Regions from separate parts of the Bradyrhizobium sp. 26S5 genome, predicted to be linked through region 3. Evidence: predicted binding sites of a transcription regulator. Region 3 holds the regulator's gene; each other region holds the start of a gene.
The links. Region 3 encodes PhoB, which activates phosphate uptake and scavenging genes when phosphate is short. Its sites were predicted from a motif close to TGTCATNNANCTGTCAT; they were not measured.

Region 1 (7,362 bases), 2.9 Mb from region 3:
TCTTCTTCGCCGCTTCGGAGAGGCTGGCGGCGGCCTTCGGCGTATCGAGCTTGAGCGGCGGAATGCGGACGCTCTGGCCTTCTTCCAGCCGGTCCTTGCTGTCCGCACGCTTGCCGTTGACGCGCAACTCGCCCTTACGAACGATGCGCTGGATGTGGGAAAACGACAGGCCAGGGAAACGCGCCTCGAGAAAGCGGTCGACGCGCATGTTGTTCTCGTCCGCCGTCACGACCACCGTCTGCACCTTGGTCGGTAGCGGCGGTGGCTCGGCGACATGCTTCTCGGGCTCAGGCACGAACGGCTTGGGCGCACGCTGCTTGTCGCCAAGCCGCACCGCTGGCTTGCCGCCCGGACGATGCGCCGGCCCCCGCTCGGCCGCCGAGCCGCGATGGGGACGCGCACCCTTGGGACGCGCGCCTTTGGCGCGGTCGGCGGCTGGGCGGAGGGGTCTCTTGACGCGTCGGCTCATGGGGTTGCAACTCCGAAGTTAAGCCGTTGGGTAGCGCAAATGCCGCGAATCGTCACGGCGAAATCGGTATAAATCCTGCCACATCGGCCACGTCCGGCCGCACACGGCAAGCGACAGAGCCAAGGAATGAGACTGGCGGTATCGGCTTTGGCGGCGGCCCTGATGCTCGCGGGCCCGGCGCTGGCCCAGGAGAGCCCGATGCCGGAAGATCTGGCCTGGAAGCTCCTGGAACTCGGCCGCGTCGTCGAGATGCCCAAGACAGCCGCGCTCTACGCACCGCTGCAACAGAGGGAGCCCTATCAGGGCGTCAGGGTCGAGCGCGACGTCAAGTATGGCCTCGCCGACCGCCATCTGCTCGACGTCTTCACGCCGGACACAGCGTCGCCGCCACGGCCGGTGCTGATCTACATCCATGGCGGCGGCCTTATTGCCGGCGACAAGCGCGCACCCGGCAGTCCGTTCTACGACAACGTCATGCTGTGGGCCGCCAAGAGCGGCTTTGTCGGCGTCAACGCCACCTATCGCCTGGCGCCGGCGTTTCCGTGGCCGGCGGGCGCCGAAGACATGGGCGCGATCGTGCAATGGGTCGCGGAGAACATCGCGCTCCGCGGCGGCGATCCCAAACACATCTTCCTGATGGGCCAGTCGGCCGGTGCGCTCCATGTCGCAAGCTATGTCGCGCACGGCGAATTCCACAAAGTGAAGGGCGGCGGCCTTGCCGGCGCGATCATGGTGTCCGGCATCTACGATCTAACGGCCTCGCCGGCCGGCGACGCCGAGCTCGCTTATTACGGCTCCGACCCCTCGCGCTACGCCGAACGCTCCTCGCTGCAGGGCCTCGTTGCGAGCCCGATCCCGTTCCTGATCACCGCGGCCGAGCTCGATCCGCCGCGCTTCGTCGAACAGTTCGAGCTCATGAAGCAGGCCAGCTGCAAGCGGCCAAGCGGCTGCGCCCGCAGCTTCATGCTGCCGCAGCACAGCCACATGTCGGAGGTCTATGCGATCAACACCCCGGACACGCGGCTGACGGACGAGATTTTGGAGTTCGTGAAGAGCGTGAAGTGAGGGGCTATTTGCCGCCCCGCTCCTTGCGCAGCCTGTCCCAGTAATCCAGCCGCTTGCGGATCTCGCGCTCAAAGCCGCGGTCGGGCGGATCGTAAAAAGTCTGGCGGCCCAGCGCTTCCGGGAAATAGTCCTGGCCGGAGAACGCGTCGGGCATGTCGTGATCATATTGATAGCCGGAGCCGTAGCCCTCCGACTTCATCAGCTTGGTCGGCGAATTCAGGATGTGCTTTGGCGGCAGCAGCGAGCCGCCCTGCTTTGCGGTCTGCATCGCCGCGCCGAACGCAGTGTAGACCGCGTTGGATTTCGGCGCGGTGGCGAGATAGACCACGGCCTGCGCGATCGCGAGCTCGCCCTCGGGCGAGCCCAGGAAATCATAGGCATCCTTGGCGGCGTTGCAGACCGCCAGCGCCTGCGGATCGGCAAGCCCGATGTCCTCGACCGCCATGCGCACCACGCGCCGCGCCAGGAACAGCGGATCCTCACCGGCATCGAGCATGCGCGCGAGATAATACAGCGCCGCATCCGGATCGGAGCCGCGCACCGACTTGTGCAGCGCCGAGATCAGATTGTAGTGACCGTCGGCCGATTTGTCGTAGATCGGCGCGCGGCGTTGCAGGATGTCCTGCAGCTGCTCGGCGTTGAACACCTCGCCCTTGCGCGCGGCGCGCCAGACCTCCTCGGCGAGCGTCAGCGAGGCGCGACCGTCGCCGTCGGCCATCCGCACCAGCACGGCGCGGGCTTCCGCATCGAGCGGCAGGCTCTTGCCCTCGACCTTCTCGGCATTGGCGAACAGGCGTTCGATCGCGGCGGTATCGAGCGAGTGAAACACCAGCACGCGGGCGCGCGACAAGAGCGCCGCGTTGAGCTCGAACGACGGATTTTCGGTGGTGGCGCCGACCAGCACCACGGTGCCGTCCTCCATCACCGGCAGGAAGGAATCCTGCTGCGCGCGGTTGAATCTGTGCACCTCGTCGACGAACAGCAGCGTGCCCTCGCCGGTCTCGCGGCGGGCGCGCGCGGCATCGAACGCCTTCTTCAGATCGGCGACACCGGAGAACACCGCGGAGATCTGCTCGAAATGCAGCTCGGTGGCGTCGGCCAGAAGCCGCGCCACCGTGGTCTTGCCGGTGCCGGGCGGTCCCCAGAACAGCAGCGAGCCCAGCGTGCGCGTCTCCAGCATGCGGGTCAGCGCACCGTCGGGCCCGAGGATGTGATCCTGGCCGACGACGTCGGCCAGCGTACGCGGGCGCAGCCGGTCCGGCAGCGGGTGCGGCGCGTCCTGCTCCATCCCCGCCGCAGCGAACAGGTTGCTGGCTTCCCGCGGTTGCTTTGGGCTCACTTGGGGCTCATCCGCCGAGCGTCACGTTGATCTGCTGGCCGCCGCGCACCAGCGTGATGCGCCAGACCCGCGTCCCCGTCTTCGATGCCTTCTCGAGGTCGCTGGTCCGCGCGATCTTCTCGTTGTTGACGGCGAGGATGATGTCGCCCTTCTGGAAACCGACATTGGCGGCGGTGCCGTCATCGGCAAGCTCGGTCACCACGACGCCCTCGGCGCCGGCGTCGAGATGCAGCTCGTCGGCCAGCGCCGGCGAGATGTTGGCGACCCTTGCGCCCTGGAACGGTGAGCGCGCAGTCAGCACGATCTCGTCGCGGTTGGTATCGGGCGCGGTCTCCAGCGGCACGGTGAGCTTTACCGGCTTGCCGGCGCGCTGCACCTCGATCTCCGCGCTGCCGCCGAGCGGGCGGGTCGCGAAGCGGTAGTCGAACGCGTTGGGATCGTCGATCGCCTGGCCGTCGATCCCGACGATCAGGTCGGAGAGCTTCAGCCCGGCCTTCGCCGCCGGGCTGTTCGGCGCGACATTGGCGACCAGCGCGCCGGTCGGCAGTTTCAGCCCGAGCGTCTCGGCGATCTCCGGTGTGACCGCCTGCAGCCGCGCGCCGAGCCATGGCCGCTTCACCGCCTTGCCACCGCCCTTCGCGGAGGCCACCACCACGCGCACCATGTTGGCGGGGATCGCAAAGCCGATGCCCTGCGAGCCGCCGGAGCGCGAGAAGATCGCGGTGTTGATGCCGGCGAGCCGGCCGGTCATGTCGACCAGCGCGCCGCCGGAATTGCCGGGATTGATCGCGGCATCGGTCTGAATGAAGAATTGATAATCCGTGATCCCGACTTGAGTGCGCGCCAGGGCCGAGATGATGCCGTGCGTCACGGTCTGGCCGACGCCGAACGGATTGCCGATCGCCAGCACGACGTCGCCGACCTGCAGCTGGTCGGAGTTCGCGAAATCCAGCGTCGCGAATTTCTCCTTGTTGGTCCCCTTCAGCCGCAGCACCGCAAGGTCGGTGCGGCTGTCCTTCAGCACGATCTCGGCCTCATATTCGCGCTTGTCCGCAAGCGAGACCTTTACCTGGTCGGCGCCCTCGATCACGTGATTGTTTGTGACCACGAGGCCCGAGCCATCGACCATCACGCCGGAGCCAAGCGAACGCTGCATCTGCTCGGGCTGCTGCCCGGGCACGCCGAAAAATCGACGAAAAATAGGATCGTCCAGGAATGGATTGCGGTTCTGCACGGTCTTGGCGGCATAGACATTGACCACCGCCGGCTGCACCCGCTGCACGATCGGCGCATAGGACAGCTGCAGCTCGGCCTGCGAGGACGGCACGCGGCGGTCCTGGGCCGCGGCCGGGCCGAGATTCCCGATGAAAGCCAACGTGCACAGAGCGGATAGGGCAGCAAAGCGGGCGGGTCGGAGCATTCTCACCTCTCGTGGAAAACGCCGGAATATAGGCGTGTTCGCCGGGCAATTGAAGGGCGCCGGGCCCGATAACTGCCCCCCGCCGCCGCGGTGCAAAACCCGTGGCAGCCGCGTTGAAGCGCGCCCCCAAACTTCTATGATGACTGTCATCTCACTGCGCCGCTCCGCTTGTTGCCCGCGGACAACAAGCGGAACTGCGATGCTAGGCAGCGCTGTCGTGCGTCAGTCACGATCAACTCCTAGGACGTTTCAGTGAGTGAGTGGGGACTTCAAACACAACAGGGGTGCACAATGAGTGCGACAAAAGTTGGTGCAATCGCCATAGGGCTGGCCGGGGTGCTCGCCGCCTCACCGGCCTACTCGCAATCGGCCGGAGGCGGCAGCGATGCGGAGATCGCGCTGCTGAAGCAGCAGCTGAAGATGCTCGAGCAGAAGCTCGACAAACTGCAGAAGCAGACCAATGCCAACACCGCGACCGCAGCCAGCGCAAACGCCAACGCGAAGGCCGCGGACGCCAAGGCCGCGCGGGTCGCAACCGCCAATGCCGCCATCCCGGTCAAGGGTCCAGTCGCGCCTTCGGGCGTCGTGGTGACATTGCCGAACAACCGGCCGACGATCTGCACCGCGGACGAACAGAACTGCATCGCGATCACGAGCCGCATCCACTGGGATGTCGGCGGTTACGACTATCGTCCGAACACCGCGGGCACGTCGCCGCAGAAGCTCGACAGCGGCGAGAATCTGCGCCGCGCCCGCATCGGCGTGATCGGCAAATTCTTCGGCGACTGGAATTACGCGCTGATCTACGACTTCGGCGGCTCGTCGGACGGCTTCGGTGGCACGGCGGCGGGATCGCTGCCCGGCGGCGGCACCTCCGGCGTCGAGAATGCCTATCTCAGCTATACCGGCTTCAAGCCGTTCGGCGGCAAGATGGCGATCGAAGGCGGCATCATGGATCTGCCCTGGACGCTCGACGAGTCCACCAGCTCCAACGACATCCTGTTCATGGAGCGCGCCTCGGCCGGCATCATCGCGCAGAACGTCGCGGCAGGCGACTTCCGTTCGGCCGCTGGCAGCCGCTGGTGGAATGACCAGCTCTGGCTCGGCGGCTATGTCACCGGACCGACCACCGGCCAGATTCACTCGGCGTCCAGCGTCACCCCGCCCGGATCATCGGAGCAGTATGGCGCGGTCGTCCGCGTCGCCGGCAATCCGATCAGCGGCAACAACTATTCGGTCCATATCGGCGCCGACGCGGAATGGCTGATCCAGCCGCCGCGCAATCTGGTGACGCAGGCGCAGACCCTGACGCTCAGCGACCGGCCCGAGCTGCGCATCGATCCGACGACGCTGATTTCGACCGGTGCGATCGCCAACGTCTCCGGGGCGCAGGTCTACGGCGTCGAAGCGGCTGCGACCTATGGTCCGTTCATTGCACAAGGCGAGTACTACTGGTTCAATATCGACCGCACTGCGAATACCGGGCTGCCGCCGTTCGGTGCGTCGAGCCTGAAATTCGACGGCGGTTACGCGCAGGTCGGCTATGTGCTGACCGGCGAGAATCACGCCTACAACCCGGCAACGGCCTCCTATGGCGGTATCAAGCCGCATGATCCGTTCTCGCTCGCCAGCGGCGGCTGGGGCGCCTGGGAAATCGCCGGCCGCGTCAGCCAGATGAACCTCAACGATCAGATCGGCCAGGCGGTCGGCATCGCCGGTGGACGGCAGACCGTCTACACCGCGGCGCTGAACTGGTACGTCAACAACAACGTCCGCTTCATGCTGAACTACCTGCACGGCGACGTCGCCAAGCAGGCGTCGGCGACTTCGACTGCGGATGTCGGCTCGAAGTTTGATGCGGTCGCGCTGCGCACGCAGGTTGCGTTCTGAGACGATCCGATTTGTCGTCAACAAACAGACGGCCGGGGCATCGCTCCGGCCGTTTTCATTTGAGCGTTCGTTTGACGCGTTTTCTTGACACGAACCGGTCCCCGCTTCGCTCGAAAGCGCTCAAGCCGCGCGCTTCGGCTTCTTCACAATGACCTCGGGCGCCGGCGCGCAGGACAGCCGCTCCTGATGGCTCTCGCCCCACGCTTTCAGAATATCGATCACCGGACGCAAGCTCTCGCCGAGTTCGGAGAGCGTGTATTCGACCCGCGGCGGCACTTCGGCATAGACCTTGCGGATCACGAGACCATCGTCCTCGAGCGCACGCAGCTGCTTGGTCAGCATGCGCTGGGTGATGCCGGGCATCCGCCGCCGCAACTCGCCGAAGCGCTGGGTGCCGGCCTGCAGATGATACAGGATCACGCCCTTCCATTTGCCGTCGATCAGGTCGAGCGCCGCCTCTACGGCGCAGCCCGGCCGGCGCGCAAAATTCTTCCGTTTCATCGGTATTTTCCCAATAGTATACAAACAGGGACTAGTTCCCTGAATTTACAGTACTTGCCAAATGGACGCCAGCGCGACAGTTATCACGGCAGGCAATCGCCCATTACGGAGACCAGGCATGAAGGCCGTCGGATACCAAAAATCGCTGCCGATCGAGGCGGCGGACTCGCTCGTCGATTTCGAGATCGCCAAGCCCGAGCCGAAGGGGCGCGACATCAGGGTTGCGGTGAGGGCCATCTCGGCCAACCCGGTCGACTACAAGGTGCGCAAGCGCGCGGCGCCGACCGACGGCGGCTACAAGATCCTCGGCTTTGACGCAGCCGGCGTGGTCGATGCCGTCGGGCCCGACGTCTCGCTCTTCAAGCCCGGCGACGAGGTGTTTTACGCGGGCTCGATCCTGCGCCAGGGCACCAATTCGGAATTTCATCTGGTCGACGAACGCATCGTCGGCAACAAGCCGGCATCGCTGTCCTTCGCGCAAGCGGCTGCCCTGCCCCTGACCTCGATCACCGCATGGGAGCTGTTGTTCGACCGGCTCGGCGCCGTGCCGGGCAAGAGTCTCGACCCGCGTACGCTGCTGATCACCGGCGGCGCCGGCGGCGTCGGCTCGATCCTGATCCAGCTTGCCCGCCGCCTTACCGGCCTCACCGTGGTTGCCACCGCGACGCGGCCGGAATC
Region 2 (7,362 bases), 710 kb from region 3:
GCGACCGCGGCCTGACCTACACCGGCGAGATTCCCAAGGGCTCGAAGATCGTCGAGGGCGAATGGTGGGGGCCGGACTACAGCGGACCACCGCTGGTCTCGATGGAGAAGAAGATCGCCGACGGCCTGGACCTGAAGATCGGCGACGAGATCGTGGTCAACGTGCTCGGCCGCGACGTGGCGGCGAAGATCGCCAACCTGCGCAACATCGACTGGCAGGGGCTCGGCATCAACTTCGTGCTGGTGTTCTCGCCGAACGCCTTCAGGGGCGCGCCGCACAGCCACGTCGCGACCCTGACGGAGCCGCATGCCGACAACGGAGACGATGCGCGCATCATCAAGCAGGTCGCCGACGCGTTCCCGATGGTGACCAGCGTGCGGGTCCGCGAGGCGCTGGAGACGGTCGGCAGCGTGGTCAGCAATCTGGTGCTGGCGATCCGCGGCGCCAGCGCGGTGACGCTGATCTCGGCGATCCTGGTGCTGGGCGGCGCGCTCGCCGCAGGTCACCGCCACCGCGTCTACGACGCCGTGATTCTCAAGACGCTCGGCGCCACGCGGGTGCGGCTGCTCGGGGCCTACGCGCTAGAGTATCTGATGATCGGTTTTGCAACCGCTTTGTTCGGGGTGATCGCCGGTTCGATCGCGGCCTGGCTGATCGTGACGCGACTGATGACGCTGAGTTTCATCTGGCAGGCCGGTAGCGCCGCGCTGGTCGTGGTCGCCGCGCTGATCGTCACGGTTGGGTTGGGGCTGGCCGGAACGCTGCTCGCGCTGAACCAGAAGCCGGCCTCGGTGCTGCGGAATTTGTGACAATTTGTAGCGGCACCGAGGCCGTTTTTCCCTATACTGTTCGCTCAGAGCGACATTCGGCCGCGCGTGGAAGCTTGCGTCGGATGTGTTAATTTCCCACATACCAATCGAGCCGGATGGTCGTCTGAATGACACGGAATTAATGTTCCGCAAACCGAGCCATCTGAGATAGATTTACGACCGGCGCCGCAAATCCCTTGCGCTCCACCGGGACCAACCACGGGAATTCGACCATGTCGGACCTAGACCGCAATTACGCTTCTCCTTTCGGCCGGGCCGCCGGGCGCATTGACGCTGCGGCCGTCGACGCCGGTCTGCGCGCCTACATGCTGCGCATCTACAACTACATGAGCATCGGCCTCGCCATCACCGGCCTGGCCGCGCTCGGCGTCTACATGGGTGCGGTGACCAGCGACCAGTCCGCCGCCGTTGCCAAGTTCGGCAACGCCTATCTGACGCAGTTCGGCTACGCGATGTTCGTGAGCCCGCTGAAGTGGCTGTTCATCCTCGCCCCTCTTGCGATGGTGTTCGTCATCTCGGCAGGCATCAACCGTCTGCAGCCCGCGACCGCCCAACTCCTGTTCTGGGTGTTCTCGGCACTGATGGGCCTGTCGCTGTCGTCGATCTTCCTGGTGTACACGCACACCTCGATCGTGCGCGTGTTCTTCATCACCGCGGCGACGTTCGGTGCGCTGAGCCTTTACGGCTACACCACCAAGCGTGACATGAGCGGCATGGGCTCGTTCCTGTTCATGGGCCTGATCGGCATCATCATCGCGAGCTTGGTCAACCTGTTCCTGGCGAGCTCGGCGCTGCAGTTCATCGTCTCGGTGGTCGGCGTGCTGGTGTTCGCGGGCCTCACCGCCTGGGACACCCAGCGGCTGAAGAACGACTACATCTACGGCTACGCCTCGCAGGGTGGCGTGATGGCAGAGCGCGCGGCAATCACTGGTGCGCTGTCGCTCTACCTGAACTTCATCAACCTGTTCACGCTGCTGCTGCAGCTGCTCGGCCAGCGCGACTAAGCGCCTCGATCGAGCCGATTGATCCAAGCCTTGTAGTAGAAGCCCCGGCCATGCGGCCGGGGCTTTTCTTTTGAGCGCGGCAAAAATACTCTCCGCACCATGTCCAATCCGGAAATCAGGCCGACCGCCGAGGCGGACCTGCCCTCGATCACCGCGATCTATGAGCAGGCGGTGCGCTTTGGCACCGCGACCTTCGAGCTGATCCCGCCCGACCTCGCCGAGATGACCCGCCGCTACAAAGCGCTGATCGATGGCGGCTACCCCTATTTTACAGCCGTGCTCGACGGCCGCGTCGCCGGCTATGCCTATGCCGGCCCCTACCGGCCGCGGCCGGCCTATCGCTTCACGGTCGAGAACTCGGTCTATCTGGATCCTGCGCTCCATCGCCGCGGCGTCGGCCTCAAGCTGATGGAGCGCCTGATCGCCGAATGCGACGCACGCGGCTTCCGGCAGATGATCGCGGTGATCGGGGATTCGGCCAATGCCGGCTCGATCGGACTGCACCGCCGCTGCGGCTTTGAGATGATCGGGACACACCCGGGCGTCGGCCTGAAATTCGGCCGCTGGCTCGACACCGTGATGATGCAGCGCCCGCTCGGCGAAGGCGGTGCGACGGTGCCGGCGGATTGAGCGACAATCCGTAGCCAGGATGGAGCGCAGCGCAATCCGGGATAATCTATCTTCCCCTTCCCCCTGAAAGGGGGAAGGTCGGGATGGGGGTCAGCCACGGGCGACGCTGTGTGCGGAGAGAGCAAATCCCCACCCGCTTTGCTCTGACGAGCAAAGCGACCTCCCCTTTTCAAGGGGAGGTGGGGCTAGACCAGCGACAGCTTGCGGTCGATCACGAACAGCACGCGTTCGAGTTCATGGCCGCGGCGCAGGATCAGGCCCGTCGCCGAAATCACGCTGTACATGCCCTGCTTGCGCGCAAGCCGGGGATCCTTCTCGATCCGGTAGATCGGCATTTCGGACGCGCGCCGAAACACCGAGAACACGGCACGGTCCTTCAGGAAGTCGATCGCATAGTCGCGCCACTCGCCGTCGGCGACCATGCGGCCGTAGAGATTGAGAATGCGGTTGAGCTCTAGTCGATTGAAGGTCACGCGGTTGGGCTGCGGGATCGCGGCGGCGGGGCGCGCCGCGGCGCGGTTCCCGCTCGGATCAGTGTCCTCCGAGATCAGACTCATCGAGCGCCTCCTGTCATCCCAGTGACGATCATGGTCCGAAAGCCGGTCCCCCCTTTTCGGGATCGTCACAACGCTGACATGATTGCGCTAAGCGAGGGGGCCTGCAAGGGGCCATTCGCGATGCAACCGGGTCTTAACCACGGTCTGACGCGGCGGATTATCCGGAAAACCAGAGAGTCACGGGAACGTTAGCGGAATCATATTGCTGCCCCACTTCCGCCCATCGCCCGCCCCGCTGCCCTGCGAAAAGAAAATCCTGCGTTGGCCCGGTCCTTTCGGTTCCGGATTCCTCAGCCCCCAGCCCCCCGGGGCCGTCGGGATCGGGCCTGTTCGCAGGGGAGTTAATCCCAACACTGGGCCAACGAAAGTTGGTCCTTTTTGTTTTTGGGAGCCTGCTCGAGGCACGCGCGATCGAGACGGGCCCAGAGGCTCACCGCGTTCGCATCAGAATATCTCTGGATTGCAGGTCGGCCGCCTCCCGCGTGGGCTGCATGACAAGCTGCGTGTCCCCCAATGGCGCGACCGACGGAAGCTGGCGCCGCAAGGCGCTAGCGAAGCGAGGTGAAAGCGGCGCCGAGCATCGGGCCCGGCTTGTCGCGATTGCCGTCCTGGACGTACACCGCCGCGGCATCGACGCCATCGCGCGTAATGTTCTCCAGCGGCACGGTCCAGCTCCCGGACGAACCGTTCCAGTCACCGACCTTCAGGAGATTGCGCACCACGTTGTGGTAGGTGATCTCCTGGCCGCGGTTCTCGCCGCGCGCGATCGAGATCGGCACCGACTTCGAGATCGAGCAGATCCAGACTTCGCCGCGCGACACTGCGGGCGACTTCGACGCGGCCACCGAAACGTTGATCTGCTTGCCGGTCAGCGTCAGCGTCACCGGCACCGACATCACGCTGCCGCTCATCTCGGTGTCCTTGATGGCGCTCTCGATGCTCGCCCGATCGCTGCCGATCACGTGCGCGGAGCCGTTGATCACGGCCTGCGGCGTGTAGACGTCGCGATCGCCGCGCATGTGCGAATAGGCCTTCTGGCGCGCGCTGAAACGGGAATCGGCCAGCGTGTCCTTCCAGCCGAGATAGTCCCAATAGTCGATCGGCATGCTCAGCGCGATGACGTTGGGGTCCTTGGCGAGATCGCCGATGATCTTGTCCGCGGGCGGACAGGAAGAGCACCCCTGCGAGGTGAAGAGTTCGACGACAGCACGCGGATCGGCGTGAGCGGGGCGGATGACCGCAACGATCGCGCAAATACCAAGAGCGCTGGACCATCGCGAGATCGAATTATAGGCCATCATCGCTGTCATACTGCGAACCAGTCGTGATGATTTCCATCCGTAATTGTACGGAGCATGAAGCCTGTCCCTGAACTTGCGTGCCCCAAAACGCGAGAAAGCGGCCTTGTCATAGGCCGCCTTCTTTTTAGTCGCCACTCACTAAGCGGTGAGGCACCGATCACAAATCCGCGTTAGAGCATGATCCGGAAAAGTGTGAAGCGGTTTTCCGAACAGATCATGCTCAAACAAAGGGCCTAGGTGGTGTGGACACTAGCGCATCCATAGAACGATGGCTGCGAGAGTGACGACGGCCCGGTAGTTCCGGGCCGTTTTTTCGAAGCGGGTTGCGACGCGGCGGAACTGCTTGAGCTTTGAGAAGCAGCATTCGACGAGATGACGCTGGGCATAGAAATGCTTGTCGAGTGGATATTTGAGCGCGCGTGACGGGTTGTTGGGGATCACGGCGAGCGCGCCTTTGGCGGCGATGGCTTGGCGCAAGTGATCGGCGTCATAGGCCGTATCGGCCATGACGACCTCGGCGGATAAGCCTTCGATCAATGCGGCGGCTTGCGGTGCATCGCCCTTCTGACCTGCGGTAAGCGTGAACCGCACCGGACATCCCAAGCCTCGAACGGCCATATGTATCTTGGTGCTCAGGCCGCCGCGCGAGCGGCCGATCGCTTGATCTTCCGCTTGATCTTCAGACCCCCCTTTTTGGCGCCGGCGGCGTGCTGATGCGCCCGAACAATGGTGGAATCGACGATCAGATATTCGAAGTCCGGATCATCGGACATCGCCTCGAAGATCCGCCACCAAACACCCTTGATGCTCCATCGACTGAAGCGCCGGAACACGCTGTTCCAGTCCCCAAACACCTCCGGAAGATCGCGCCAGGGAGACCCCGTACGCACGATCCACAGCACACCTTCCACGAACATCCGGTTGTCGCGCCCGGTGGAGCCCTTCTGATCGGGGCGCCCTATGATCAGCGGCGCTATCCGCTCCCACGCCGCGTCGCTCAATACCAAACGGTCCATCACACCCAAGGCGGCCTCCCCAAAAGCAGCCTTGAATCTGATTTGCTCCTAAAAGGGAATCCTTAGAGTCCACACCACCTAGGCCGCGAGTTTGCGCAGCACATAGTGCAGGATGCCGCCGTTGCGATAGTAATCGAGCTCGTCCAGCGTATCGATGCGGCAGAGCAGCGGGACGTCCCGCTTGGCTGCGTCGCCGGAGACGATCTCCGCGGTCAGGATCTGGCGCGGCTTCAGGTCGCCCTGCAGCCCGCGGATCGTGACCTTCTCGTCGCCCTTCAGGCCGAGCGAGGACCACGACGTGCCGTCCTGGAAGGTGAGCGGGAGCACGCCCATGCCGACCAGGTTGGAGCGATGGATGCGCTCGAAGCTCTGGCAGATCACCGCGCGCACGCCGAGCAGGCGCGTGCCCTTGGCGGCCCAGTCGCGCGACGAGCCGTTGCCGTATTCGGCGCCGGCGAACACCACCAGCGGCACTTCCTCCTGCTGGTACTTCATCGCCGCGTCGTAGATCGACATCTGCTCGCCGTCGGGCCAGTGCTTGGTCAGACCGCCCTCCGGAATATTGCCGTCGGCGCCCTTCAGCATGAAGTTCTTGATGCGGATGTTGGCGAAAGTGCCGCGCATCATCACTTCGTGGTTGCCGCGCCGGGTGCCATACTGGTTGAAGTCGGCGGGACGCACCTGGTGCTCGCTGAGGAACTTGCCGGCGGGCGAGGTCAGCTTGATCGAACCGGCCGGGGAGATGTGGTCGGTGGTGATCTTGTCGCCGAACATCGCCAGGATCCGCGCGTCGACCACGTCGATGACCGGGTCCGGCTGCTTCTTCATGCCTTCGAAATAGGGCGGGTTCTGCACATAGGTCGAGCTCATGTTCCAGCGATAGGTCTCGCTTTCCGTGGTCTTGATCTTGCGCCAGTTGGTATCGCCCTTGAACACGTCGGCGTACTTCTTCTTGAAGATCGTCGCGGTGACGTACTTCTTCATGAAGGTGTTGATCTCCTTGGTGGTCGGCCAGATGTCCTTCAGGAACACCGGCTTGCCATCCTTGCCGATGCCGATCGGCTCGACCGCCAGATCCTTCGTCACGGTGCCGGCAAGTGCATGCGCGACCACCAGCGGCGGCGAGGCGAGGTAGTTCGCCTGCACGTCCGGTGAGACGCGGCCTTCGAAGTTGCGGTTGCCCGACAGCACGGCGGCGGCAACGATGCCGTTCTCGTTGATCGACTTCGAGATGTCTTCCGGCAGCGGGCCGGAATTGCCGATGCAGGTCGTGCAGCCGAAGCCGACCAGGTTGAAGCCGACCTTGTCGAGATCGGTCTGCAGGCCGGAATTGGCGAGATATTCCGCCACCACCTGGCTGCCCGGCGCGAGCGAGGTCTTCACCCACGGCTTGGCCTTCAGGCCCTTGGCGGCCGCCTTGCGCGCCAAGAGGCCAGCGCCGATCAGCACGCTCGGATTCGAGGTGTTGGTGCAGGAGGTGATCGCCGCGATCACGACGTCGCCATGGCCGAGATCGAAGTCGCGGCCCTCGACGGCGAAGCGCTTGGATTCACCTTCGGGCTTCTTGTACTCGTTGACCAGCGCGGTGGCGAAACCGGTCGACACTGCCGGCAGCGCGATGCGGCCTTCCGGGCGCTTCGGTCCGGCCATCGACGGCACGACGTCGGCGAGGTCGAGCGTCAGCGTGGTGGTGAACACCGGATCGGCCGACTTGGCGGTGCGGAACAGACCCTGCGCCTTGGCATAGGCCTGAACCAGCTTGACGCGGTCGGCCTTGCGGCCCGAGGTCTTCAGGTAATCGATGGTCGCGGCATCGACCGGGAAGAAGCCGCAGGTCGCGCCGTATTCGGGCGCCATGTTGCCGATGGTCGCCTTGTCAGCGACCGACAGGAAATCGAGGCCCGGGCCGAAGAACTCCACGAACTTGCCGACCACGCCGAGCTTGCGCAGCATCTGGGTGACGGTCAGCACCAGGTCGGTCGCGGTGACGCCTTCCTTGAGCTGGCCCTTGAGCTTGAAGCCGA
Region 3 (7,362 bases):
CGAGGTCAAGGACAAGCTGAACGCCTCCGGCCTGTCGCTCTCCGGCGGCCAGCAGCAGCGGCTGTGCATCGCACGCACCGTGGCGGTGCGTCCCGAGGTGATCCTGTTCGACGAGCCGTGCTCGGCGCTCGACCCGATCTCGACCGCCAAGGTCGAGGAGCTGATCCAGGAGCTCTCCGAGGACTACACGATCGCGATCGTCACCCACAACATGCAGCAGGCGGCGCGCGTCTCCGACAAAACCGCCTTCATGTATCTCGGCGAGCTGATCGAGTTCGACGACACCAACAAGATTTTCACCTCGCCGAGCGATCGACGCACGCAGGACTACATCACCGGCCGGTTCGGCTGAGGAGACAAGCGATGGCTTCTGAACATACCGCCAAGGCATTCGACAGCGACCTGCAGGAGTTGACCCGCCTGGTCGCCGAGATGGGCGGCCTCGTCGAGCGCATGATCACCGAGTCGGTCGACGCGCTGATCCGCCGCGACGTCGCGCTGGGCAAGCGCGTGGTCGCCGCCGACATCGAGATCGACAATCTGCAGCGCGTCATCGAGGAGCGCGCGGTGCTGACGATCGCTCGCCGCCAGCCGATGGCGATCGACCTGCGCGAGATCGTCAGCGCGATGCGCGTCGCGACTGACCTCGAGCGGATCGGCGACCTCGCCAAGAACATGGGCAAGCGCGTCGCGGCGCTGGAGAGCGATTTCCAGCCGCTGAAGTTGATCCGCGGCCTCGAGCACATGACCGATCTCGTACTGTCTCAGGTCAAGTCGGTGCTCGACGCCTATGCCGCGCACGATCTGCCGGCGGCGATGAACGTCTGGAAGGGCGACGAGGAGGTCGATGCGATCTGCACCTCGCTGTTCCGCGAGCTGCTTACCTACATGATGGAGGATCCGCGCAACATCTCGTTCTGTATCCATCTGATGTTCTGCGCCAAGAACATCGAGCGGATCGGCGACCACGCCACCAATATCGCCGAGACCGTGTTCTACATGATCGAGGGCCAGCAGATCACCGACAAGCGTCCGAAGGGCGATATGACCAATTTCGCCACCACGGTGCCGGGCAACTAGGGCATGATCCGCATCGGCGGAACCGGATTGTCGTCGCGACAAACCGTTTCCACGGGGAATATGCTCAGGGGTTGAGTGTTTCGGTTTGCGTTTGGGCAACGGATCACCACAGAGAAAGAACTTAGACCGATGAGCGCACGCATTCTGGTAGTCGAAGACGAGGAAGCGCTGACGACGCTGTTGCGCTACAACCTCGATGCGGAAGGCTACGACGTCGAAACGGTGGGACGCGGCGACGACGCCGACACCAGGTTGAAGGAGCGCATCCCCGACCTCGTGGTACTCGATTGGATGCTGCCGGGCCTGTCCGGCATCGAGCTGTGCCGCCGTCTGCGGGCGCGGCCCGAGACCAAGCAGCTTCCGATCATCATGCTGACCGCGCGCGGCGAGGAGAGTGAGCGCGTGCGCGGGCTTGCCACCGGCGCCGACGATTACATCGTCAAGCCGTTCTCGGTGCCCGAGCTGCTCGCGCGGGTGAAGGGCCTGCTGCGCCGTGCGAGCCCGGAGCGGCTTGCCACCGTGCTGACCTATGGCGATATCGAACTCGACCGCGAGAAGCGCCGCGTGGCGCGCTCCGGCCGCCCGATCGATCTCGGGCCGACCGAATATCGTCTGCTCGAATTCTTCCTCGAGCATCCCGGCCGGGTGTTCAGCCGCGAGCAGCTGCTCGACAGCGTCTGGGGCCGCGACATCTATATCGACGAGCGCACCGTCGACGTGCATATCGGCCGCCTGCGCAAGTTGCTCAATCCGGGCCGCGAGCAGGATCCGATCCGCACCGTGCGCGGCGCCGGCTACGCGCTCGACGACCGCTTCGCGAAGGCCGAGCCGCAGCCGTAAGGCCGCGCGGCATTCACAAGCCGCAACACGGCGTCGTCCCGGCGAAAGCCGGGACCCATACGCCGCGGCCGGCGCAATGGGCAAGTGGCCAGACAGCTTTCTAACAACACCCATTCGTGGTTATGGGTCCCGGCCTGCGCCGGGACGACGCCGGTGATGCATCCGGGCGACGAGCCACAAAAAAATCCCCGCTTTCACGGGGATTTCTTTTTCAGTCCTACGCCAGTTTCCCGAGTGCTCACTTGATCTGCGGTTTCGCCGACGGCCGGCGGCGATCGCCGGCGGGCTGGTAGGCGACGCGCGAGTGGTGTGCGCAATAGGGCAGGCCGCCGAGCGCCTTGCCGCCGCAGAAGAAGAATTCCGGGCTCGAGGGATCGCCGACCGGCCAGTGGCAGGTGGCTTCGTTCAGCTCGAGCAGCGACAGCCGCTGGCTCATCGGCACCACGTTGTCGTAGGAGATCGGATCGGGCTCCATCTCGACCTCGAAGGCATGCGCCAGCGCGGTGTTGCCGCGCGAGACCGGACGCGCCACCCGCATCATGTGCTGGGCGGGGCGGGCCTTGCGCTGCCGCGGCGCCGCCGTGGAGGGGGCCTTGGCGCGGCCGGAGAGGCCGAGCCGATGCACTTTGCCGATCACGGCGTTTCGCGTCACATTGCCAAGTTCCGCGGCGATCTGGCTGGCCGAGAGGCCAGACTCCCAGAGCTTCTTCAGCTGCTCGACGCGATCGTCGGACCAGGTCAATACAGTCATCGCATTCTTCCTTTCGCATGGCGCCGGCCAGTCATTGGAGCGACGCTGCGAGCCAAATCCGGGTCAAAATCCCAGCGGCCAGAATCCCTTAGCCCTCGCCGGGCGCGGTTTTGAGCCCGAACGTTTACGTGTGACACGAAGGCTACTTAGAGGGTCCAGTACTGCCGCACGAGATGTCGTACCCGACAGGCCAAACGCTACAATATGGCGTGACTCTGGCGCAAGAGTCCGCGGCCGTGCGTCCACATGTTCCCACAAAGTTAAGCACTGCAATGAGGCTTTTCCACCGCACCGGAATGCTCCGGATTGCGCTCGTTCCGCATCGCAGGAAGGTCGGCAAAGGCCGGCTGCTGGCGATTGACACCTACTGGCCGCAGCATAGAATGCCTGTACGTGCCGCCCGCAAAGGCGGCCGTTTTGTTTTCCGAAGCTGGCCGTTGCTGCACTGGCGTCAAGCCGCCCGGCAATTGTCGGCTTCAAACCGGCAGTGAACGCCATGACCAACAGCGCCTCGTCGCATCTGCTCCCCGTCTTCGCCCGGGTCGATCTCGGCTTCGAGCGCGGCGAGGGCGCCTGGCTGATCGCAACCAACGGCGACCGCTATCTCGATTTCACCTCGGGCGTTGCGGTGAACGCGCTCGGGCATGCGCATCCGCATCTGGTCAAGGCGCTGCAGGAACAGGCGACCAAGCTCTGGCACATGTCGAACCTGTTCAAGAGCCCGGACGGCGAGGCGCTGGCCGCCCGGCTGTGCGAGCAGAGCTTTGCCGACTTCGTGTTCTTCTGCAATTCCGGCGCAGAGGCGATGGAAGGCGTGATCAAGCTGGTCCGCCACTATCACTTCTCCAAGGGCCATCCCGAGCGCTACCGCATCATCACCTTCGAAGGTGCCTTCCATGGCCGCACGCTGGGTACGCTGGCCGCGACCGGCTCGCCAAAATATCTCGAGGGTTTTGGCCCGCCGATGGACGGCTTCGACCAGGTGCCGCACGGCGACATCGAGGCGGTGAAGAAGGCGATCGGCCCGCATACCGCCGGCATCCTGATCGAGCCGGTGCAGGGCGAGGGCGGCGTGCGCTCGGCGCCGCAGGCGTTCTTCAAGGCGCTGCGCGCGCTGTGCGACGAGCATGGCCTGCTGCTCGCATTCGACGAGGTGCAGACCGGTATGGGCCGCACCGGCGATCTTTTCGCCTACAAGCGCACCGGCGTGACCCCTGACGTGATGTCGCTGGCGAAGGCGCTCGGCGGCGGCTTCCCGATCGGCGCAGTGCTGGCGAGCGCCAAGGCCGCTGAGGGCATGGCGCCGGGTTCGCACGGCTCGACTTTCGGCGGCAATCCGCTGGCGGTCGCCGCGGCCAATGCCGTGCTCGACGTGATGCTGAAACCCGGCTTCTTCGATCACGTGCAGAAGATGTCGCTGCTGCTCAAGCAGAAGCTCGCTTCCGTCGTCGACCGCTATCCGTCCGTGCTGGCGGAAGTGCGCGGCGAGGGCCTTTTGATCGGCGTCAAGGCCGTGGTGCCCTCGGGCGACCTCGTCGCTGCGCTGCGCAACGAGAAGCTGCTCACCGTCGGTGCCGGCGACAATGTGGTGCGCTTCCTGGCGCCCCTGATCGTCACCGAGGCCGAGATCGACCAGTCGATCGGCTCGCTCGAGCGCGCCTGCTCTGCGCTAGCGGCGGCCCAGCCGAAGAAGGCGGCGGGATGATGAGCAAGCCGGTCCGTCACTTCCTCGATATCAACGAGCTGCCGCTCGGCGAACTGCGCAACATGCTGTCCGCCGGCGCCGCCATGAAGGCGAAGCTGAAGGCCCATGAGAAGGGCAGGAAGCCGCTCGAGGGCAAGACGCTGGCGATGATCTTCGAGCGTCCGTCGACCCGCACCCGGGTGTCGTTCGACGTCGGCATGCGCCAGCTCGGCGGTGAATCCATCATGCTGACCGGCACCGAGATGCAGCTCGGCCGCGGCGAGACCATCGCCGACACCGCGCGCGTGCTGTCGCGCTATGTCGATGCGATCATGATCCGCATCCTCAACCATGACGCGCTGCTCGAGCTCGCGGCCCACGCCACCGTTCCCGTCATCAACGGCCTGACCCGCCGTTCGCATCCCTGCCAGGTGATGGCCGACCTCATGACCTATGAGGAAAACCGCGGCTCGATCGAGGGCAAGACCGTGGCCTGGACCGGCGACGACAACAACGTGCTGGCCTCCTGGGCACATGCCGCCGAGCGCTTCAAGTTCCAGCTCAATGTCGCGACCCCCCCGGAGCTCTCGCCGAAGAAGCCGATGCGCGACTGGATCAAGGCGACCGGCGCGCCGATCATGCTCGGCACCGATCCGGAAGCCGCCGTGCGCGGCGCCGACTGCGTCGTCACCGACACCTGGGTGTCGATGGGCGACAAGGAGGGCGAGCACCGCCACAACGTGCTGAAGCCCTATCAGGTCAATGCCAAGCTGATGTCGCTCGCCAAGCCGGACGCGCTGTTCATGCACTGCCTGCCCGCCCATCGCGGCGAGGAGGTCACCGACGAGGTGATCGACGGGCCGCAATCCGTGGTGTTCGACGAGGCGGAAAACCGCCTGCATGCGCAGAAGGGCATTCTGGCCTGGTGTTTCGACGCGGTCGCGTGAGCATATCTGCGTTTCCCGGATGCTGCGCAGCGCGCCGCTCTTGCGGCGTGGTGCGCTGCTGATCCGGGATCCATGCCGAGACCCAGTGTGGGTCCCGGCCCCGCGGAGCAGCGTTGCACGCTGCACCGCGTCCGGGACACGAGTGCCTAGTAAACCCCTTTATTTCATGGTTCGAGACCCCAGATAGAGCGCCATGGTTTCACAATCCCCCGACATCAAAATCACGCCCGAGGCGCCGGTTCGCGCGCCGTCAGCGGTTCCTGTCGACGATGCCGTGCTGGCCTTCGAGGTCGGCGCGCTGGATCTGCGCGGCCGGCTGACCCGGCTCGGCCCCGCGCTCGACGAGATCCTGCACAAGCACGATTATCCGCCCGCGGTCGGCAAGCTGCTCGGCGAGGCCATCGTGCTGACCACGCTGCTTGGCTCGTCGGTCAAGTTCGAGGGCCGCTTCATCCTGCAGACCCGGACCGACGGTCCGGTCTCGCTGCTGATCGTCGACTTCCAGGCGCCCGACCGGCTACGTGCCTATGCGCGTTACGACGAGGCGCGCCTCAAGACCGGCCAGAGCTCGGGCGAGCTGCTCGGCAAGGGCCATCTGGCGATGACCATCGACCAGGGCGCGAACACCACCAGCCGCTACCAGGGACTGGTCGCGCTCGACGGCGGCGGCCTCGAAGAGGCGGCCCATGAATATTTCCTGCGCTCGGAGCAGATTCCGACCCGGGTGCGGCTTGCGGTCGGCGAGGAGATGCGCGGCGGCGAGGGCGGCAAGCTGCACTGGCGCGCCGGCGGCATCCTGCTGCAATTTCTGCCCAAGGCGCCCGAGCGCGCCAAGCAGGCCGATCTGCACCCCGGCGATGCGCCGGAGGGCACGGCCACGCATCACGTGCCGGACGATGACGCCTGGGTCGAGGGACAGTCGCTGATCTCCACCGTCGAGGACGTCGAACTGATCGATCCCGATCTGTCCGGCGAACGGCTGCTCTACCGCCTGTTCCACGAACGCGGCGTTCGCGTCTTCAACCCGCAGACGCTGCGTGCGCGATGCTCCTGCTCGCGCGATGCGGTGTCGTCGATGCTGAAGAGCTTTGCGCCGAACGATCGCGCCGAGATGGTCAAGGACGGCAAGGTCGTCGTCACCTGCGAGTTCTGCTCGTCGGTCTACGAGTTCACGCCGCAGGAAGCCGGCGCCGAGTAGGCGGGAGACCGACCACAAAGCCCGGTAACGAGGCCTGTCAGCTCAGCAAGGTGCGGGTCTTGCTGACGGCGTCATAGATTTCGATCTGAAGCATCGGATAAGCCGCCTTCAGTTTGCGGCCAGCCGTTTCAGCAGCCTCGACGTTGTCGAACTCCGACTTGAAATGTTTGTCGACAATGATCACGAAACCTTCGGTAGGAGGCCGGTCGGCGCGCAGTGGTTTCTTCTCTGGTTCGTCAGTGGAGAGCAGGGATTTCTTCATCATGGGAATTCCTCCTGGATCGACCTTCAACTCAGCCGGTGAAACGCCGGCGGCAAGACTTCGCGCACGAGTTCGCTCAGATTCAGCGTCTCCCCGCTGTCGGTGATGTCCGAGAACAGCACCTCGACATAGGGATGCTGGCGGTTGAACGCAGCACCGCGTTGGTATTTCGCACTGACGATCCGCTCGATCGCCGCCAGGTTCAGTCTGCCAAGCGCATTGTATTGATCGCGGAACAGGCTTTGGTGTCCGCCGCGGTGCTCGACAGACTCGGCCCAGACGTCCATCACCTTGCGGCCGATGAACGCCTCGATCCGTTCATTTCCATCCCGGGCGAGAAGTCGCAGCCCGTCCATGCTGTGCGGTCCGTCATCGACGTCAAATCGGGTAAGTGACATAACGAATCTCCTATTGTTGCAGTTTGCTTACATCGGCAGTCCGTCGGGGACTGCACCTCCTTCATTGTCCCACCGCGACAAAGCCGCAGCGCGCGATCTCGCGTCCTGACGCGCCTCCAGAGTCTTGTCGCGACCGGCATCATCCTTGTGCTTGTGCAGGAAGCGCGCGATCTGCCCGCGGAGCTCCGCCGTCTCCAACAGC

Region 1: a site for PhoB is predicted at 4,507-4,523, ahead of V5279_RS27255 (OprO/OprP family phosphate-selective porin). Genes of this name have one in related genera too.
Region 2: a site for PhoB is predicted at 3,033-3,049, ahead of V5279_RS44470 (DUF2794 domain-containing protein). Genes of this name have one in related genera too.

Annotation. Positions count from the first base shown of each region.
Region 1 is NZ_CP145948.1:5,805,642-5,813,003, forward strand. Features, by position in the region: gene V5279_RS27235 (RluA family pseudouridine synthase) at 1-469, opposite strand, end outside; gene V5279_RS27240 (alpha/beta hydrolase) at 596-1,534, shown strand; gene V5279_RS27245 (replication-associated recombination protein A) at 1,539-2,873, opposite strand; gene V5279_RS27250 (DegQ family serine endoprotease) at 2,881-4,293, opposite strand; gene V5279_RS27255 (OprO/OprP family phosphate-selective porin) at 4,585-6,183, shown strand; gene V5279_RS27260 (helix-turn-helix domain-containing protein) at 6,304-6,684, opposite strand; gene V5279_RS27265 (zinc-binding alcohol dehydrogenase family protein) at 6,803-7,362, shown strand, end outside.
Region 2 is NZ_CP145948.1:9,441,740-9,449,101, forward strand. Features, by position in the region: gene V5279_RS44455 (ABC transporter permease) at 1-809, shown strand, start outside; gene V5279_RS44460 (Bax inhibitor-1/YccA family protein) at 1,043-1,834, shown strand; gene V5279_RS44465 (N-acetyltransferase family protein) at 1,934-2,464, shown strand; gene V5279_RS44470 (DUF2794 domain-containing protein) at 2,650-3,021, opposite strand; gene V5279_RS44475 (DUF1223 domain-containing protein) at 3,570-4,331, opposite strand; partial or broken gene V5279_RS44480 (IS5 family transposase) at 4,572-5,347, opposite strand; gene acnA (aconitate hydratase AcnA) at 5,417-7,362, opposite strand, start outside.
Region 3 is NZ_CP145948.1:8,734,753-8,742,114, reverse strand. Features, by position in the region: gene pstB (phosphate ABC transporter ATP-binding protein PstB) at 1-352, shown strand, start outside; gene phoU (phosphate signaling complex protein PhoU) at 364-1,080, shown strand; gene phoB (phosphate regulon transcriptional regulator PhoB) at 1,210-1,920, shown strand; gene V5279_RS41385 (GcrA family cell cycle regulator) at 2,159-2,671, opposite strand; gene V5279_RS41380 (aspartate aminotransferase family protein) at 3,168-4,376, shown strand; gene argF (ornithine carbamoyltransferase) at 4,376-5,302, shown strand; gene V5279_RS41370 (Hsp33 family molecular chaperone) at 5,496-6,500, shown strand; gene V5279_RS41365 (hypothetical protein) at 6,538-6,765, opposite strand; gene V5279_RS41360 (signal transduction histidine kinase) at 6,789-7,160, opposite strand; gene V5279_RS41355 (hypothetical protein) at 7,188-7,362, opposite strand, start outside.